DNA from 4 places in the Mesorhizobium sp. M0001 genome. Region 3 is predicted to be linked to each of the others. Evidence: riboswitches for the same ligand, from Rfam matches in the RefSeq annotation. Region 3 holds a riboswitch; each other region holds the start of a gene.
The links. Region 3 has a riboswitch for cobalamin ahead of metE (5-methyltetrahydropteroyltriglutamate--homocysteine S-methyltransferase). Riboswitches for the same ligand answer to the same signal wherever they lie in the genome.
Positions count from the first base shown of each region.

Region 1 (3,752 bases), on a different contig from region 3:
GCTAGCCGCCGGCATTCCGCCTCGAGATCATGGTCGGAAAGCATATGATTGGTCAGCCACAGCGTCAGGCAATCGACGAGCACCGGCTGGTTGTCGGGCAAGGCTTCGAGCGCTCCGACAAGATCGAGCGGCGCGTCGATGGTCGCCCAGCCTTCGCCGCGCCGCGAGCGATGCAGCGCGATGCGCTCGCGCATCTCATCGTCATAGGCTTCGGCGGTGGCGATATAGGCCCATGGCGGCGGCAACGCCGTCGCCAAAGTTTCGGCATGCGCGCTCTTGCCGGAGCGCGCACCGCCGATGATGAAGGTCAAACTGCGATCAGGCAAAGCTGTCGCGCAGGCTGGTCGCGGTGCCGGTGAAGCGCGTGCGCACTATGCCGACAACTGCGCCGAGCACCACCCAGAACACCAGATTGGTCAGCGTCACCGCCACCACGAACTGATGATGCAGGCTCTCCGGGATCGGCGTTACGAAACTGTCAGGCTGCGGCGCGCCGACAATATGCGGGGCGACGATCAGGACGACGGCGAGCACGGTCAGGGGCGCCGACGTGCGGAAGGTGATAAGGGCAAGACCGATCGCCGTTGTCATCACCGTTGCCCACCACCAGATCTGGCGCTGCATGAGATCGGCCGCCGGCATTGCCGGCAGTTCCGGCGGCAGGCCGAGTCCCGGCGCCAGCGTGAACACGGCAAAGCCGGCCAGACCCCAGAACACGCCCTGGCGCCAGCTGCCGATGCCGCCGGCGAACTCGGAAACCGCCACCAGGACCAGCGCGAAGCCGATGCCGGTGACAATGTTGGCGACGACACTGAAGGCGAAGCGCTCGAAGCCGTCGGCCGGCGCCCAGCCTTCGTCCTCCGCCGGCGCGGCTGCTCCAGCCGGGGCTGCGCTGCTCACGGCATTTTCCGCCGGCGCGGCGGTGCTCATGGCATTGGTGTCCGCAGCGTTGGCGGCGGGCGCCGCGGCATGCTCATGCTCATGGCCGCCACCAGCCTTTTCGTAGACCTCCGCCTTGAGGATCAGCGGCACGGTGGCGTAGGCCTGCATGCAGGCGAGAGCGACGCCGGCCACGAGCCCTGCGATCGCCGCGATGAACACGACGTTGCGAAACAGGTTCATGATGTCAGATCCTGGTCAGTGGCAGGGAAACGCCATCGAATGGCGATAGTCGTGCGCCGCATTGTGGACCGCATCGATGTGCGAGAAACCGACAACGCCGACGACGAAAATGCCCAGAAACGCGCTAAGCACGAGCTGCATGAAGCGCGACTGCGAGGAGACGGAAGCGCCGAGGGAGACGGAAGCGGTATTCATATCTTGTCCTTTCGCCCTCCACCCGAGGGCATCGAAGTCAGTTCCCTGTCGCCGGCAGGTCTCCTGGCTCGCGGATCAGCGCCCTTCCCCACCTTCCCGAAGAAAAAATCCCCAGTGGCTTGGAGAGGACTACCGCACACAGTTGCGGGGGCAGCCACGGCATTGGGCAACAAGTCAGCCCTCACCGCATTCCCTCTTGGTCCCTAACGGAACCGACGACATGCATGACTATAGGCTGAAACGGCCGCATCCGGCAAACCAAATTCCGCCGGCCAACAGCGCGAATGCGCCATGCGGCGTTACGGGTTCAACGCGGTGATCCGCTCGGCAACCAGCCGCTGCAGCCGCCACAGATGGCGATCGTGAATGCCGCGCTCTTCAAGGTTTTTCACCGTGTTGTAGAGATAGTCGGCGCCCGACCCCCAGTGCCCGCAGGACGTTGCCAGCCTTTCGACGACCTTGCCCTCGTCGAGCGGTCCTGAATAGGTCAGGCCGTTGCGGTTGATGACGAAGGCCAATGCCCTGAGCGGTCCGGCCTCGCTTGCAAGCTTGAGCATGCGCGGCCGGTAGCTTGTCGGCTTCAGCGTGACTTCGCGCCGGAAAAGCCGGCCCAACTGCTCGCGCCGGTTATTGTCGGTCAGCCGAAAGGCGACGCCCTTGCATTGTCCGCCACGGTCCAGCGCCATCATCAGGCCGGGGCTGTCCTTGGTGCCGCGCCAGCGCGTCATGTTCATGCAAAAGGACCGATGCCAGCCGCGCGCCAAGGCAACGCGGTCCTCGACATAATCTATTTCCGGTTTCCAGATCAGCGATCCATAGCCGAACAGCCATAGCGGTTCGCTATCCCGGAGTTCGACCTGCAATTCATCCAGCAGCGCGTCATAGTCGGCTTCATCGAGATGCATCGCGTCCGGATCCGGCCCGGGGTCCCTGATCTCGCGCCAGCAGCGCGCGACCAGCTCCGGCGTAAGCGACATCTGTCGTGCGGCCACTTTCCGAATCCCCCCAATTTCCGAATGTCCCGTGTCTACGACATGATTATGCGCCGCGCCTGCAACCGGCAATGCGGCACTCTGATTGACAAACGATTTGCCGGGGTGTCGGCTGACGCTTCATAGGAAGCCAGCCATGCATCCCAGCCCGAGCGAGCGCGACCCCTATAACGGCCTGAGCCGGGCCGAACCGACGCTACCGTCATCGGCCTATTGGGATAGCGAGGCTTACCAGCGCGATCTCGACGCCATCTGGTACAAAAGCTGGCTGCTCGTCTGCCGCGAGGCCGATCTTGCCCAGCCTTTGGCATTCAGGACATTCCGCGTTGGCACACAGGAAATCGTCGTGCTCCGCGACGACACCGGCGAGTTGCGCGCCTTCCACAACACCTGCCGGCATCGCGGCTCGCAGCTTTGCCAGGAAAGCGAGGGCCGGCTGAAAGCGCGGCTCATCACTTGCCCCTACCATGCCTGGTCCTACTCGCTGCGCGGCGATCTCGTGCGCGTTCCCTCGAAATCGCTGCCAGATGGTTTCGACAAGGCAGATCATCCGCTCTACCGGGTGGCGCTGTCGGTATGGCGCGGCTTTGTCTTTGTGAACCTTCAGCAGGCTGCGGCCGGCTCCGCCGGGACCTCCTTCGATCCCGCATCCGGCGACCTCGCCAACTGGCCGCTGGAAACTCTGGTATCAGGCCATGTCCTGCGCAAGGTGATGAACTGCAACTGGAAGATCTTCTGGGAGAACTTCAACGAGTGCCTGCATTGCCCAGGCGTCCACAAGGACCTGTCTCGGCTGGTGCCGATATACGGCCGCGGCCTGATGAGCCGGCACGACGACCCCGACTGGGTCCGCCATGCCGACAATGACGCACCGGAGTTTTCGGGTGGCCTGCGCGCCGGCGCCGAGACCTGGTCGCGCGACGGACATGCCCATGGCCCGGTCTTCCCGGGCCTGACGCCAGCCGAGCGTGCGGCCGGACAGACCTATGCCACCAGCCTGCCCTCGATGTTCATCGTCGGCCATGTCGATTATGTCAGGACGGTGCGACTGATGCCGCTCGGTCCCGAACAGACCGAACTCACCGCCGAATGGCTGTTCGCGCCCGAGGCGCTGGCTGAGACGGACATCGACAATGTCGTCGCCTTCGGCACCCAGGTGCTGGAGGAGGATGCCGCGATCTGCGAGATCAACCAGAAAGGCCTGCGCTCCATGCGTCACGCGGCCGGCGTGCTGATGCCGGAGGAGTACGATCTGCACCGCTTCCACAACTGGGTGCGCGAGCGGCATGCAGCGCTTGAGGCAACCGCCTGATCGGCGACTAAAGCGACTTCGGCAGATAGCGCCAGGTGATAAAGCCGCAAACAGCGGCCAGAATGCCCAGCGTCACGAACACCGAGCCGAGGCCGAAAAACGCCAGCACCACCGAATAGACCAGCGGCGGC
Region 1 is NZ_JAMYVS010000001.1:565,173-568,924, reverse strand. It holds gene cobU (bifunctional adenosylcobinamide kinase/adenosylcobinamide-phosphate guanylyltransferase) at 1-326, opposite strand, end outside; gene NKK50_RS02705 (CbtA family protein) at 319-1,122, opposite strand; gene NKK50_RS02700 (CbtB domain-containing protein) at 1,138-1,317, opposite strand; cobalamin riboswitch at 1,354-1,549, opposite strand; gene NKK50_RS02695 (gamma-glutamylcyclotransferase) at 1,617-2,309, opposite strand; gene NKK50_RS02690 (aromatic ring-hydroxylating oxygenase subunit alpha) at 2,446-3,621, shown strand; gene NKK50_RS02685 (MFS transporter) at 3,629-3,752, opposite strand, start outside.
Region 1: another riboswitch for cobalamin. It lies ahead of NKK50_RS02700 (CbtB domain-containing protein); the one in region 3 lies ahead of metE (5-methyltetrahydropteroyltriglutamate--homocysteine S-methyltransferase).

Region 2 (3,752 bases), on a different contig from region 3:
AATCCAGGTTCTCTAGGGAAATCACTGGGAGGAAATTATGGCCGATGTCACGCTGAGACAGGTGAAGAAATCATACGGCAATCTGCACATTCTCCACGGCATCGACCTCGACATAAAGTCGGGCGAGTTCATCGTCTTCGTCGGCCCGTCGGGTTGCGGCAAGTCGACCTTGCTGCGGTCCATCGCCGGGCTTGAGGAGATCACCTCCGGCGAGCTGAAGATCGCCGGCGAGGTGGTGAACGACGTGCCGCCTTCCAAGCGCGGCATTGCCATGGTGTTCCAGTCCTATGCGCTCTATCCGCACATGACCGTCTACGACAACATGGCCTTCTCGATGAAGATCGGCAAGGAAAGCAAGGCCGAGATCGACAAGCGGGTGCGGCAGGCCGCCGAAATCCTGCAGCTGACCAAATATCTCGACCGCCTGCCCAAGGCGATGTCGGGCGGCCAGCGCCAGCGTGTCGCCATCGGTCGCGCCATCGTGCGCAATCCGAAAGTGTTCCTGTTCGACGAGCCGCTGTCGAATCTCGACGCGGCGCTGCGCGTCGCGACCCGCATCGAGATCGCCAAGCTCAAGGAATCGATGCCTGCCACGACCATGATCTACGTCACCCACGATCAGGTCGAAGCGATGACGCTCGCCGACCGCATCGTCGTGCTGAAGGATGGCCATATCGAGCAGGTCGGCACGCCGATGGACCTCTACAAGAAGCCCGGCAATCTGTTCGTTGCCCAGTTCATCGGCTCGCCGGCCATGAACATCCTGCCGGCGACAATCGACAGGACGGGCAACCCGACAATCGTCAGCCATGTCGGCGGCCGCAAGGCAACGGTGCCGATCGCAACGCCGGCGTCAGCAAAGGGTGCGGCAGTCAGCTTCGGCGTGCGGCCGGAGGATCTGTCGGCCGCCACCGGCGCGGAATATCTTTTCGAGGGCGTGGTAGACTATGTCGAGCAACTCGGCGAGGTGCAGCTTGTCTATGTCGATATCGGCCGCGCTGACCTGCCGTTGGTGACCAAGCTGCCCGGCAATGTCGAGGTCAAGCGCGGGGCAAAGCTGCGACTGACCGCGGATGCCGGGGACCTGCACATCTTCGACGCCGATGGGCACTCCTTCTCGCTCAAGCCGGTGGAAGTGAAGGCGGCTTGAGATAGCTGCGTCGTACAGGCATGAAAAAAGAGCGGCGGGCCAGGCCCGCCGCTCTTTTTTTAAGCTTCGGCTGTTAGTTGTTGCCGAACCGATCCCTGTCGCTGCTCTGAGGAACGAACTTCTGTTGGTCGTTCGACGAGTTCAGCAGCTTGTAGACCGCCGAGTTGGTGCCGGTCGACGAAGTGCGGGTGGTGTCGACGGCAGCGGCCGGCTGGTTGGCGCCATTGGAGCCATAATTGTCGCTGCCGGCAAAGGCAGCGCTCGAAATAGCCAGAACGGCTGCGGTGGCAAGAACGATCTTCTTCATTTTAGTCTCCTGAATTTTTCTGATGCCGCCAGCTGCAGCGGATAAGCCCGCCACGTGCTGGAAACCGGCTTTTAGCGGCCGAAAAGGTTACGGTCGGCACCGTGGGCAGGCGCCTGCTCGGCTGGAGCCGACTTCTCAACCGAAGCCGTATGGCCACTATCGGTCGACGTAATCGCAGGCTGGTTGGCGCCGTTCGAACCGTAGTTGTCGCTGCCGGCGAAAGCGCTGCCGGAGATGGCCAAAACGGCGGCGGCAGCAAGGATGATCTTTTTCATTTCAATACTCCTGAATTTTTTGGGATCCCGAGAGCGACGGGTTAGCCGCCCTTCTTTGGTCGGGATCAGCGATTGCCGTAGAGGTCGCGGTCGGCGCCCTGAACGACAGGCTGCTTGTCAGCGTGCGCCGGCTTCTGAATGGAAGCCGTATACGAGCTGTCGACCGAGACGGCTGGCTGGTTCGCACCATTGGAACCGTAATTGTCGCTACCGGCGAAGGCGCTGCCGGTGATCGCCAAAACGGCTGCGGCAGTGAGGATGATCTTTTTCATTTTTAGTACTCCAGTTTGTCTGTCCGTCTAGCGGCGTGTCTTGGGAGGAATTCGCGTCGTTCGGACAGCCCCGATGTGGGAAAGCCATAGGCTGGTTGCCAATCACGAAGTTGTTCCGTGTGGACCACGGTCCTGCACCTTGAAATTGTGCCAGGAAGTTCCTCTATGGTCATTTATCGCATTGTTTTCAGTCGCTTGTGTCGAACCGAGTGGTTCGCTCCGGTGTCGGTTTCCGGGCCGTCGTTCACACCGTCCTGCACGCATTGTCAACAGAAACGAACCGTTCGGTTCGATTAGAGATTGCTAATAGTAACTTTTCGATACCGTTGAGCCCTTTTTGCCCCCGATCGGAACTGGATCCGCAGCGATTCGAAACGGCGATGATAGCGCCGCAAGACAGGATCTCAGCCCTTCGGTGGTCGGCGGGGCGTATGCCGCGCGTGTCGCGCCGCATGGATATGATGTCGCTTTCATGCCGACGTCGCGATTGCTGCCGTGATTAGATGATCGCATCTCAGGTGCCGCTTCGTGACGACGCAGCGGAGAATTGGGAAGCCGGTCAGAATCCGGCGCTGCCCCCGCAACGGTGGTGGAGTTGAAGTCGCAACGGGAGACCACTGGGCAGCAGCCTGGGAAGGTGTCGCGATGGTCCGCAAGGACAACTCCAAAGCCCGGAAACCAGCCCGAGATGCATAGACTCGACTGATCGCGGTGGGCGGTCAAGAGGTGGATAGTGCATGTCCGGCGCCGCGCCGGCCTGCGTCCGATCCTTCCTCCATCACCACCAAGTTCAGTCCTTAAACCACGAGGACAGAACTATGGATACGCGTAACGACATGTTGAGGCTCCTGAACGGCCGCAAGCAAGGCTTTTCGCTGGAACAGCCCTTCTACACCGACCCGGACTATTTCAAGCTCGACATGGAGCTTATCTGGTATCGCGACTGGCTGTTCATCGGCCATGATTGCGAACTGCCGAAGCCCGGCAGTTATATCACCGTGCAGATCGGCGATTATCCGGTGGTGCTGGTCCGCGACCAGAAGGGCAACATCAACGCCTTTCACAATTCCTGCCGCCATCGCGGCAGCCGTGTCTGCAACACTGAGAAGGGCATGGCGGCAAAGCTTGTCTGCCCCTATCACCAGTGGACCTACGAGCTTGACGGCCGGCTGCTGTTTGCCCGCCAGATGGCCGACGGTTTCGACAAGAGCCAGTTCGGCCTGAAGCCCGTCGCCTGCGAGAGCGTCGGCGGCTACATCTTCATCTGCCTGGCAAAAGAACCTGCCGACTTTGCCCCGATGCGCGCCATGATACAGCCCTACCTCAAGCCGCACCGGCTGAATGAAGCCAAGGTCGCCTTCGAGAGCACCATCATCGAGAAGGGCAACTGGAAGCTGGTCTGGGAAAACAACCGCGAATGCTATCACTGCGCCGGCAATCATCCAGAGCTGTGCAAGACATTCCCCGAAGCGCCGACGGTGACCGGCGTGCAGGGCGCCGACAGCGATCCGGAGATGCTGGCGCACTGGGCGAAATGCGAGGCGGCGGGCCTGCCGAGCAAGTTCCGCATCGATCCGGCCGGGCAATACCGCGCCACCCGCGCGCCGCTGCTGCGCGATGCCGTCAGCTACACGATGTCCGGAAAGCGCGCGGTGACGAAGAACCTGTCCGACACTGTTGCCGCCGACCGCATCGGCACCTTGATGCACTACCACTATCCGACGACCTGGAACCACATACTGATCGAC
Region 2 is NZ_JAMYVS010000003.1:587,910-591,661, reverse strand. It holds gene NKK50_RS12690 (ABC transporter ATP-binding protein) at 38-1,150, shown strand; gene NKK50_RS12685 (DUF680 domain-containing protein) at 1,224-1,457, opposite strand; gene NKK50_RS12680 (DUF680 domain-containing protein) at 1,529-1,732, opposite strand; gene NKK50_RS12675 (DUF680 domain-containing protein) at 1,798-2,004, opposite strand; cobalamin riboswitch at 2,504-2,705, shown strand; gene NKK50_RS12670 (aromatic ring-hydroxylating oxygenase subunit alpha) at 2,823-3,752, shown strand, end outside.
Region 2: another riboswitch for cobalamin. It lies ahead of NKK50_RS12670 (aromatic ring-hydroxylating oxygenase subunit alpha); the one in region 3 lies ahead of metE (5-methyltetrahydropteroyltriglutamate--homocysteine S-methyltransferase).

Region 3 (3,752 bases):
ACTCTGGAGCGCTCGCCAAAAGCGCTCTCTCGTCGCTTCGCGCTGTCCTCAATGCTAGCGATCCGCCCCTGAACAAGCGGGTCATGGATCCTCGTGGATGTCACGCGCGTGGCGGCAGCCTCGGCAGACGCTTTCAACGAGCCTGCCACCGCATCCCTGCCTTGGGACAGGGCCCGGGCCAGCAAGACCAGCTCGTCGGTCTTCTGGGCCGCGAAGGCGAGCCACGACCTGATGTCCGCGTCGAGTTCCGTCTCCATGCGCAGATCAATCGGCACATGCAGCATCGAGCAAGAAGGCGCGATCTCGACGCGGTCCAAGGGCCAGCCGGCGACGATCGGTTTGATGCGGTCGAGAATGGCGGGCAGGTTCGCACGCCAGACGTTGCGGCCATCGATCAAGCCAAGCGAGAGCACCAGATCCTTCGGAGCGAGCCGAGCCACCGTTTCCAGCTGCTCGGGAGCGCGCACGAGATCAATATGCAGGCCGGCCAGGGGCAGAGAAATCGCGGTTTCGAGATTGTCTCCCAGCGACCCGAAATACGTAGCCAGCATGATCTTCAGCTCGGGCGCGGCTTTCGACAGCTGGCCATAGGCGAATTCGAACGCAGCTCGTTCGTTTGGGTTCAGATCGAGGACAAGCGCTGGCTCATCGATCTGCACCCAGTCGGCTCCCGACAGCTTCAGCCTCTCCAGAAGCTGCTCGTAAACCGGCAGCAGCCGCGGTAGGAGCGCGATGGGACCGAACCCCTCGGCAGGCGATTTCGCCAGCTTGAGGAAGGTGATGGGTCCAAGGATGACTGGGCGTGTGTGAATGCCGAGAGCTTTAGCCTCGAGGAAGTAATCGACCGGCTTCGATGACGAGAGGGCGAACGTCTGATCATCATCGAGTTCCGGCACAATGTAGTGGTAGTTGGTGTCAAACCACTTGGTCATTTCCATCGCGGTTACACCAGGTCCATGAGCCTCCTCCTGGTAACCAGCGTGTCCACAATCCTCCTTCTGACCCTGGTTGCCGCGCGCCATTGCGAAGTAGATGTCAAGTGGGACCTCGCCGCTATTCCAGCCGTAACGGGATGGAACGGCCCCGACCATGGCTGCGGTGTCGAGCACATGGTCGTAAAGCGAGAAGTCGTTCGACGGGATTTTCGACACGCCGCGATCGCGCTGCTCTTCCCAGCTAGCGGCACGGAGCGCCTTCGACGTCGCAAGAAGGTCGCCAGCGGACGATGTTCCGGACCAGTAGCTTTCGAGGGCGAATTTCAGTTCTCGCCGACGACCGAAGCGCGGCACGCCGAGCGTTGCTACAGGAATTTGCTGAGAGACAGTCATGTCATACCCCGATGGTTGGGGGCGTCGGTGACAAGGAAGGCGCTAGCAGGCCGGCACCAACGCCGGGTTGCAGCGGCCACCGAGACACCCCGCCCGTGGACGTAATTCGCCGTGGCAGGTCTCCTGGCTCGCGGGGTCATAGCCTCTACCCGTCTTCCCGAGGGTATTCGCCTCAGTGACATGAGTGGGTTGACTCGCCGCTAACAGTTGCGGGGGCAGCGCCGGCATCGCACCGGCTTCCCCCTTAGCTTCGCTGCGGCAGTGCCGCACGCGAAGAACCACGACACGCAGACAATCACAACAATCCGCTCTCTTGTCAATGACGCATAACGAAATGTTTATGTAGTTATGCGATCGCGCTTTTACGCTTGTCTAACATTGTGAAATATTCAGCTGCCACCATTGTCCAACTAATGGATTTCTGTCGGGCTGCGACATCCCTCGCAGGTCGCCCATGAAGGATTTCGGACGAGACTTCAAGTGCGTGACAACGTCGTTAGAATGCACAAGATCCCAGCGAGCTTTGACACAGTTCCGCCACCGCGATGATCGCGTCAGTAGGGCGGCTGGTTAGTTGCCGGCGCATCTACAGAAACCCAGCCCCTTCCGCCTCGCGGCGCAAATTCTGCCTTGGCCTTGGGCCGATCTGCTGGATCACCAGGCCGGCCGCCAGCGAGCCAAGGTCGCCGCAGGTCTTGAGGTTGCGGCCCTGCGTGTAGCCATGCAGGAAACCGGCGGCGTAGAGGTCGCCGGCGCCGGTGGTGTCGACCAACTCCTTGATGGCGGTCGCCTCGATGACCACGGTCTCGTCGCCGCGCACGATCACCGAGCCTTTTTCGGAACGGGTGACGGCGGCAATCTTGCAGTCCTTGCGGATCTGAGCCAGCGCCTCGTCGAAGGATTTTGTCTGGTAGAGCGACTTGATCTCGTGGCTGTTGGCAAAGACGATGTCGACAGTGCCCGAGCGCATCAGCTCGAGGAACTCGTCCCGGTAGCGGTCGACGCAGAACGAATCCGACAACGTCATCGACACTTCGCGCCCGGCGGCATGCGCCAGCTTCGCCGTCTGCCGGATCGCCTCCTTGGCGCGCGGCGGATCCCACAGATAGCCCTCGAAATAGGTAACCTTGGCGCCGGATGCCTTGTCGGCCTCGACGTCTTCCGGGCCGAGTTCGACGCAGGCGCCGAGATAGGTGTTCATCGAACGCTCGCCGTCGGGGGTGACGAAGATCATCGAGCGCGCCGTCGGCGGCTGTCCCTCGAGCGGCCTGGTGTCGAAGGCAACGCCCTGGGCATGGATGTCGTGGGCGTAGATTTCGCCGAGCGGGTCGTTCGACACCTTGCCGAAGAAGGCGGCGCGGCCGCCGAAGCTGGCGACGCCGGCCGCCGTATTGCCCGCGCTGCCGCCGGAGGCCTCGATCGCCGGGCCCATGCGGCTGTAGAGCAGCTCGGCGCGCCTGGTGTCGATGAGGTTCATCGCACCCTTGATGATGCCGTTGGTTTCGAGGAATTCCTCGTCGCACTGGGCGATGATGTCGACAATGGCATTGCCGATGCAAAGCACGTCATAATCGGGCATCAATGTCTCCGCCAAAAAACCCGAGCCGCTTCTCGCCACGCCTGCCAGGCGTGGGTCTGCCCGGTGGGAATGGGCTTTTCCAATCCGTTCGCCGGTCTCACGGGGCGGCGAGTCCTGCCTCGCGACGCAATTCGTCTGCCCTGTCTGTCTTCTCCCAGGTGAAATCAGGCTCTTCACGGCCGAAATGGCCATAGGTCGCTGTATTGCGGTATATAGGGCGTAAGAGATCAAGCATCTTGATAATGCCTTTCGGTCTGAGATCGAACAACTCTGGAATGAGGCGCTCGATCCTGCTCTCCTCAACCCTGGCTGTCCCGAACGTGTTGACCATGACGGAAACCGGACTGGCCACGCCGATTGCGTAAGCAAGCTGCACCTCGCACACGTCTGCGAGTCCGCTAGCGACGATGTTCTTTGCGACATAGCGGGCCGCATAGGCAGCTGAGCGGTCAACCTTGGACGGGTCCTTGCCCGAGAAGGCGCCGCCGCCATGACGACCCATCCCGCCATAGGAGTCGACGATGATCTTGCGTCCAGTGAGACCGCAGTCGCCGCGCGGCCCGCCGACTACGAACCGCCCCGTCGGGTTGACCAGAATTCTGATGCTTTCCGTCTCCAGGTGGGTCGGCAGGACAGGCTTTATGATTTCCTCAATGACGCCCTCGCGGACAGTCTCTTGCGAGACCTGCTCGTCATGTTGCGTCGACACGACGATGGTATCCAGGGCGACCGGGCGCAACCCCTCATAGCGCACTGAGACTTGGGATTTCATGTCAGGACGCAACCAGCCAAGCTGTTGTGCCTTCCGGACATACGCCTGCCGTTTCGTCAAGCGATGAGCGAGC
Region 3 is NZ_JAMYVS010000013.1:56,474-60,225, reverse strand. It holds gene metE (5-methyltetrahydropteroyltriglutamate--homocysteine S-methyltransferase) at 1-1,328, opposite strand, end outside; cobalamin riboswitch at 1,425-1,626, opposite strand; gene NKK50_RS26555 (adenosine kinase) at 1,915-2,907, opposite strand; gene metK (methionine adenosyltransferase) at 3,005-3,752, opposite strand, start outside.

Region 4 (3,752 bases), on a different contig from region 3:
CGCTCGCCGCGCAAGGATTTCTCGATCCCCGCCCGGTCGGCACGCCCGATCGCCGCCACCTCGCCCGCGTGCTGTCGCGCACCGGCCTGCTGCAGATCGATTCCGTCAGCGCCGTGGTGCGCGCCCACTATATGCCGCTCTATTCGCGGCTTGGCCCCTACCCGCTGGCTTTGCTCGACAATGCGGCCATCACCCGCAAACGCACGGTGTTCGAATACTGGGCGCATGAGGCCTCGTTCCTGCCGGTCGAGACCTACCCGCTGATGCGCTGGCGCATGCAGCGCGCTGAAAGCGGCGACGAAATGTATCTGGGCCTCGCCAAATGGGGCCGCGAGCACGCCGCCTATATCGAAGAGATCTACCGCGCGGTCGCCGAGCGCGGCCCGATTGCCGCTTCGGCACTGGAGGGCCAGAAAGGTTCGGGCGGCTGGTGGGGCTGGAGCCACGCCAAGCACGCCTTCGAATGGCTCTTCTGGGCCGGACGCATCACCACGGCGCACCGCCGTGGCTTCGAGCGTTTCTACGACCTGCCCGAGCGCGTGCTGCCGCAGGCGATCCTCGACCTGCCGGTGCCGGCGGCCGAGGACGCGCACCGCGAATTGCTGCGCATTTCCGCCCGCGCCCACGGCATCGCGACGTCGGGTGACCTGCGCGATTATTTCCGCTTGTCGCCGGCCGACATGAAGGGCCGGTTGGAGGAACTGGTCGAGATGGGCGAGTTGCTGCCGGTAAACGTCGAAGGCTGGGACAAGCCGGCTTACCTCTATAGGGACGCCCGCCTGCCGCGAAAGATCGAGGCCCGCGCCTTGCTGGCCCCCTTCGATCCGGTGGTCTTCGAGCGCGCGCGCACCGAGCGTCTCTTCGATTTCCGCTACCGCATCGAGATCTACACTCCGGCCGACAAGCGGCAATATGGCTATTACGTGCTGCCTTTCTTGCTCGGCGACAAGATCGTCGCCCGCGTCGACCTCAAGGCCGACCGGCCTGCGAGTGTCTTACGCGTCCACGCCGCCTATGCCGAAGCAGGCGCACCGCCTGAGACCACCGCACAGCTTTTCGAGGAACTAAAGGAGATGCAGGGCTGGCTTGGCCTTGAGCGCATCGAAGTGACGCCGGCCGGCAATCTGGGGCCGGCATTGGCTAGCGAGAGAGATGGCCAACCCTTGCAGCGTCTGTCATAGACGCCTCAATAAGCCTCGTAGGTTGTGCAATGGCATCAGACAAAGTGCTCGACATAATCCATGGCGCCCTCATTGCGCATGGAATAGATGCAGTCCGCAGAGATAGGGACGTCATGCTCCAATCGAAGCAGCTTCGGTTTGAGGCTGAGGTGTTCGAGACGAGTTCTGACCGGCTGGTCCTGGAAATCTACATTTTTTCTCCGCTGCTTGATGTTCAGCCGGTCATTGAATCCTTTGCTGGCTTCGGCGACACGCGCGAACAGGAACTGAACCAGGCGTTTGAAAAGTTTCTCCGTGGTGTTTTCCATGTGGCCATTGAGGGACTGGCCGATCACGTCTGCGAGAACATGCAGGCCGAAATAGAGCTTTGGCAGCGAAGCAGCGCCAGTTGGAAGATCTGGCGAAAAGATGCCCGCTGGAAAATCTATAGCGGCCCGGTCATTTCCCAAGCCACAACCGAGCTATGCTCGCTGACACCAGGCTATCCAGCATTCTATGCCAAGCTGGAAAAACTGTTCACAGCTTCGGTACCCCCCGGAAGCCATTTTGTCCGGACCTTTCTGGCAGGCTTGAAGGGCACGCTGATTAGTGCCGAAGTCCTTCTGGACAACGCGGTTTGGCATGAGGGACAGAATCTGGCTGTCGGTCATGACTGGGACTATAGCGATGGCTATCAAGCTATCCGACAGGTCATCCTGGCACTGCCGGAAGCCGGGACATGACAGCCCCTGCCGACATCGCCATGTCGTAGCCGTGCGTTGACACCGCCGCCCGCAAAAGCCTAAATCCGCTGCAGACGGTCCCCTGCCCGCAACGGCAAGGGCCAAGAGGGAATGCGGTGCGGGACGAAAATCCCAAATCCGCGGCTGTCCCCGCAACTGTAAGCGAAGAGCCAAGGCCGAAAGCCACTGGGTAACACCGGGAAGGCGGCTAACCAAGGCGATGACCCGCGAGCCAGGAGACCTGCCGTCTGAGACAAAGTATCCGATCGCCTGGCGGGTTTCCGGGCAAGGAGCACGGTTTTTGGACCAGAACAGCAGTTTTTCGGCTGGCACAGCGGACATTGCGTCCGGGGACAACGACGCCCTGACCGGCGTGACCGTCATCGTCTGCGCCTCCTGCCGCGATGAGACCGGTTCCGACGCCCATCCGCGCGCCGGCGAATTGCTGGCTGAGGACACACGCCGCGCCGCTGCCGGCGATATCCGGGTCCGCACCGCCGAATGTCTCGGCAATTGCAAGCGCCGCCTCAGCGCCGCGATCCTGCGTGATGGCTGCTGGAGCTATGTCTTCGGCGATCTGGCCCCAACCAGCGGCGCCGACCTCGTCACCGGCGCAAAGCTCTTCGCGACTTCGACCGACGGCCTCATCCCGTGGCGCGGCCGGCCCGATAGCCTCAAGCGCGGCCTCGTTGCCCGCATCCCACCCCTCGACATGCTGAAGGACTGACGATGAACGCTTCAAACCCGGCCGCCAACCTCTCCCGTGTTCCCTGCACTGTCGTTACAGGCTTCCTCGGCGCCGGCAAGACGACGCTGGTCCGCCATCTCCTGGAAAATGCCGGCGGCAAGCGCATCGCCATCATCGTCAACGAGTTCGGCGACATCGGCATCGACGGGGAAATCCTGAAAGGCTGCGGCATCGACACCTGCCCCGAGGAAAACATCGTCGAACTGGCCAATGGCTGCATCTGCTGTACAGTCGCCGACGATTTCGTGCCCGCCCTCGACAAGATCCTCGCGCTGACACCGAAGGTTGACCACATCCTGATCGAGACCTCGGGCCTGGCTCTGCCCAAGCCGCTGGTCCAGGCGTTCCAGTGGCCGAGCGTGAAGAGCCGGGTAACCGTCGACGGTGTCATCGCCGTGGTAGACGGCCCGGCGCTGGCCGAAGGCCGCGTCGCCAACGACATGGACGCTTTGCAGGCACAGCGCGCTCAGGACGAGACGCTCGACCATGACGATCCTGTCGAAGAAGTGTTCGAGGACCAGATCGCCTGCGCCGACCTGATCATCCTGTCGAAGAGCGATCTGATGGACGCCCCCGGTTCGGCCCGCGCCAACGCCATCATCAATGAACATTCCGCCCGCGCGGTAAAAATCGTGCCGACTGCGCATGGCAAGGTCGACCCGTCGGTGCTGCTTGGCCTCGGTCTCGCCGTCGAAGACGACATCGAGAACCGCAAGTCGCATCACGACGGCGCTTTCGATCATGAGCATGACGATTTCGACACCTTCATCGTCGACATCCCCTCGATCACCAATCCGGACGAACTGGCAAAGCGCGTCGCTGCCGCCGCCGAACAGGAAAACGTGCTTCGCGTGAAAGGCTTCGTCGAGGTCGGCGGCAAGCCGATGCGGCTTTTGCTGCAGGCCGTCGGCCCACGCGTCAACCATTACTATGACCGCGCCTGGACGGCCGAGGACGATCGCCGCTCGCGTCTCGTCGTCATTGGCCTGAAGGGGCTGAACCGTCCGGCGATCGAGCGTATACTCGCCGGTTGATCTCAGGCACGAGCCGCGATGCACATACTCACCACGACCTCCGCCTCGCTCGACGATCTCGCCGAGC
Region 4 is NZ_JAMYVS010000001.1:520,338-524,089, reverse strand. It holds gene NKK50_RS02480 (winged helix-turn-helix domain-containing protein) at 1-1,181, shown strand, start outside; gene NKK50_RS02475 (DUF6348 family protein) at 1,295-1,903, shown strand; cobalamin riboswitch at 1,962-2,166, shown strand; gene NKK50_RS02470 (DUF1636 family protein) at 2,205-2,630, shown strand; gene cobW (cobalamin biosynthesis protein CobW) at 2,633-3,685, shown strand; gene cobN (cobaltochelatase subunit CobN) at 3,704-3,752, shown strand, end outside.
Region 4: another riboswitch for cobalamin. It lies ahead of NKK50_RS02470 (DUF1636 family protein); the one in region 3 lies ahead of metE (5-methyltetrahydropteroyltriglutamate--homocysteine S-methyltransferase).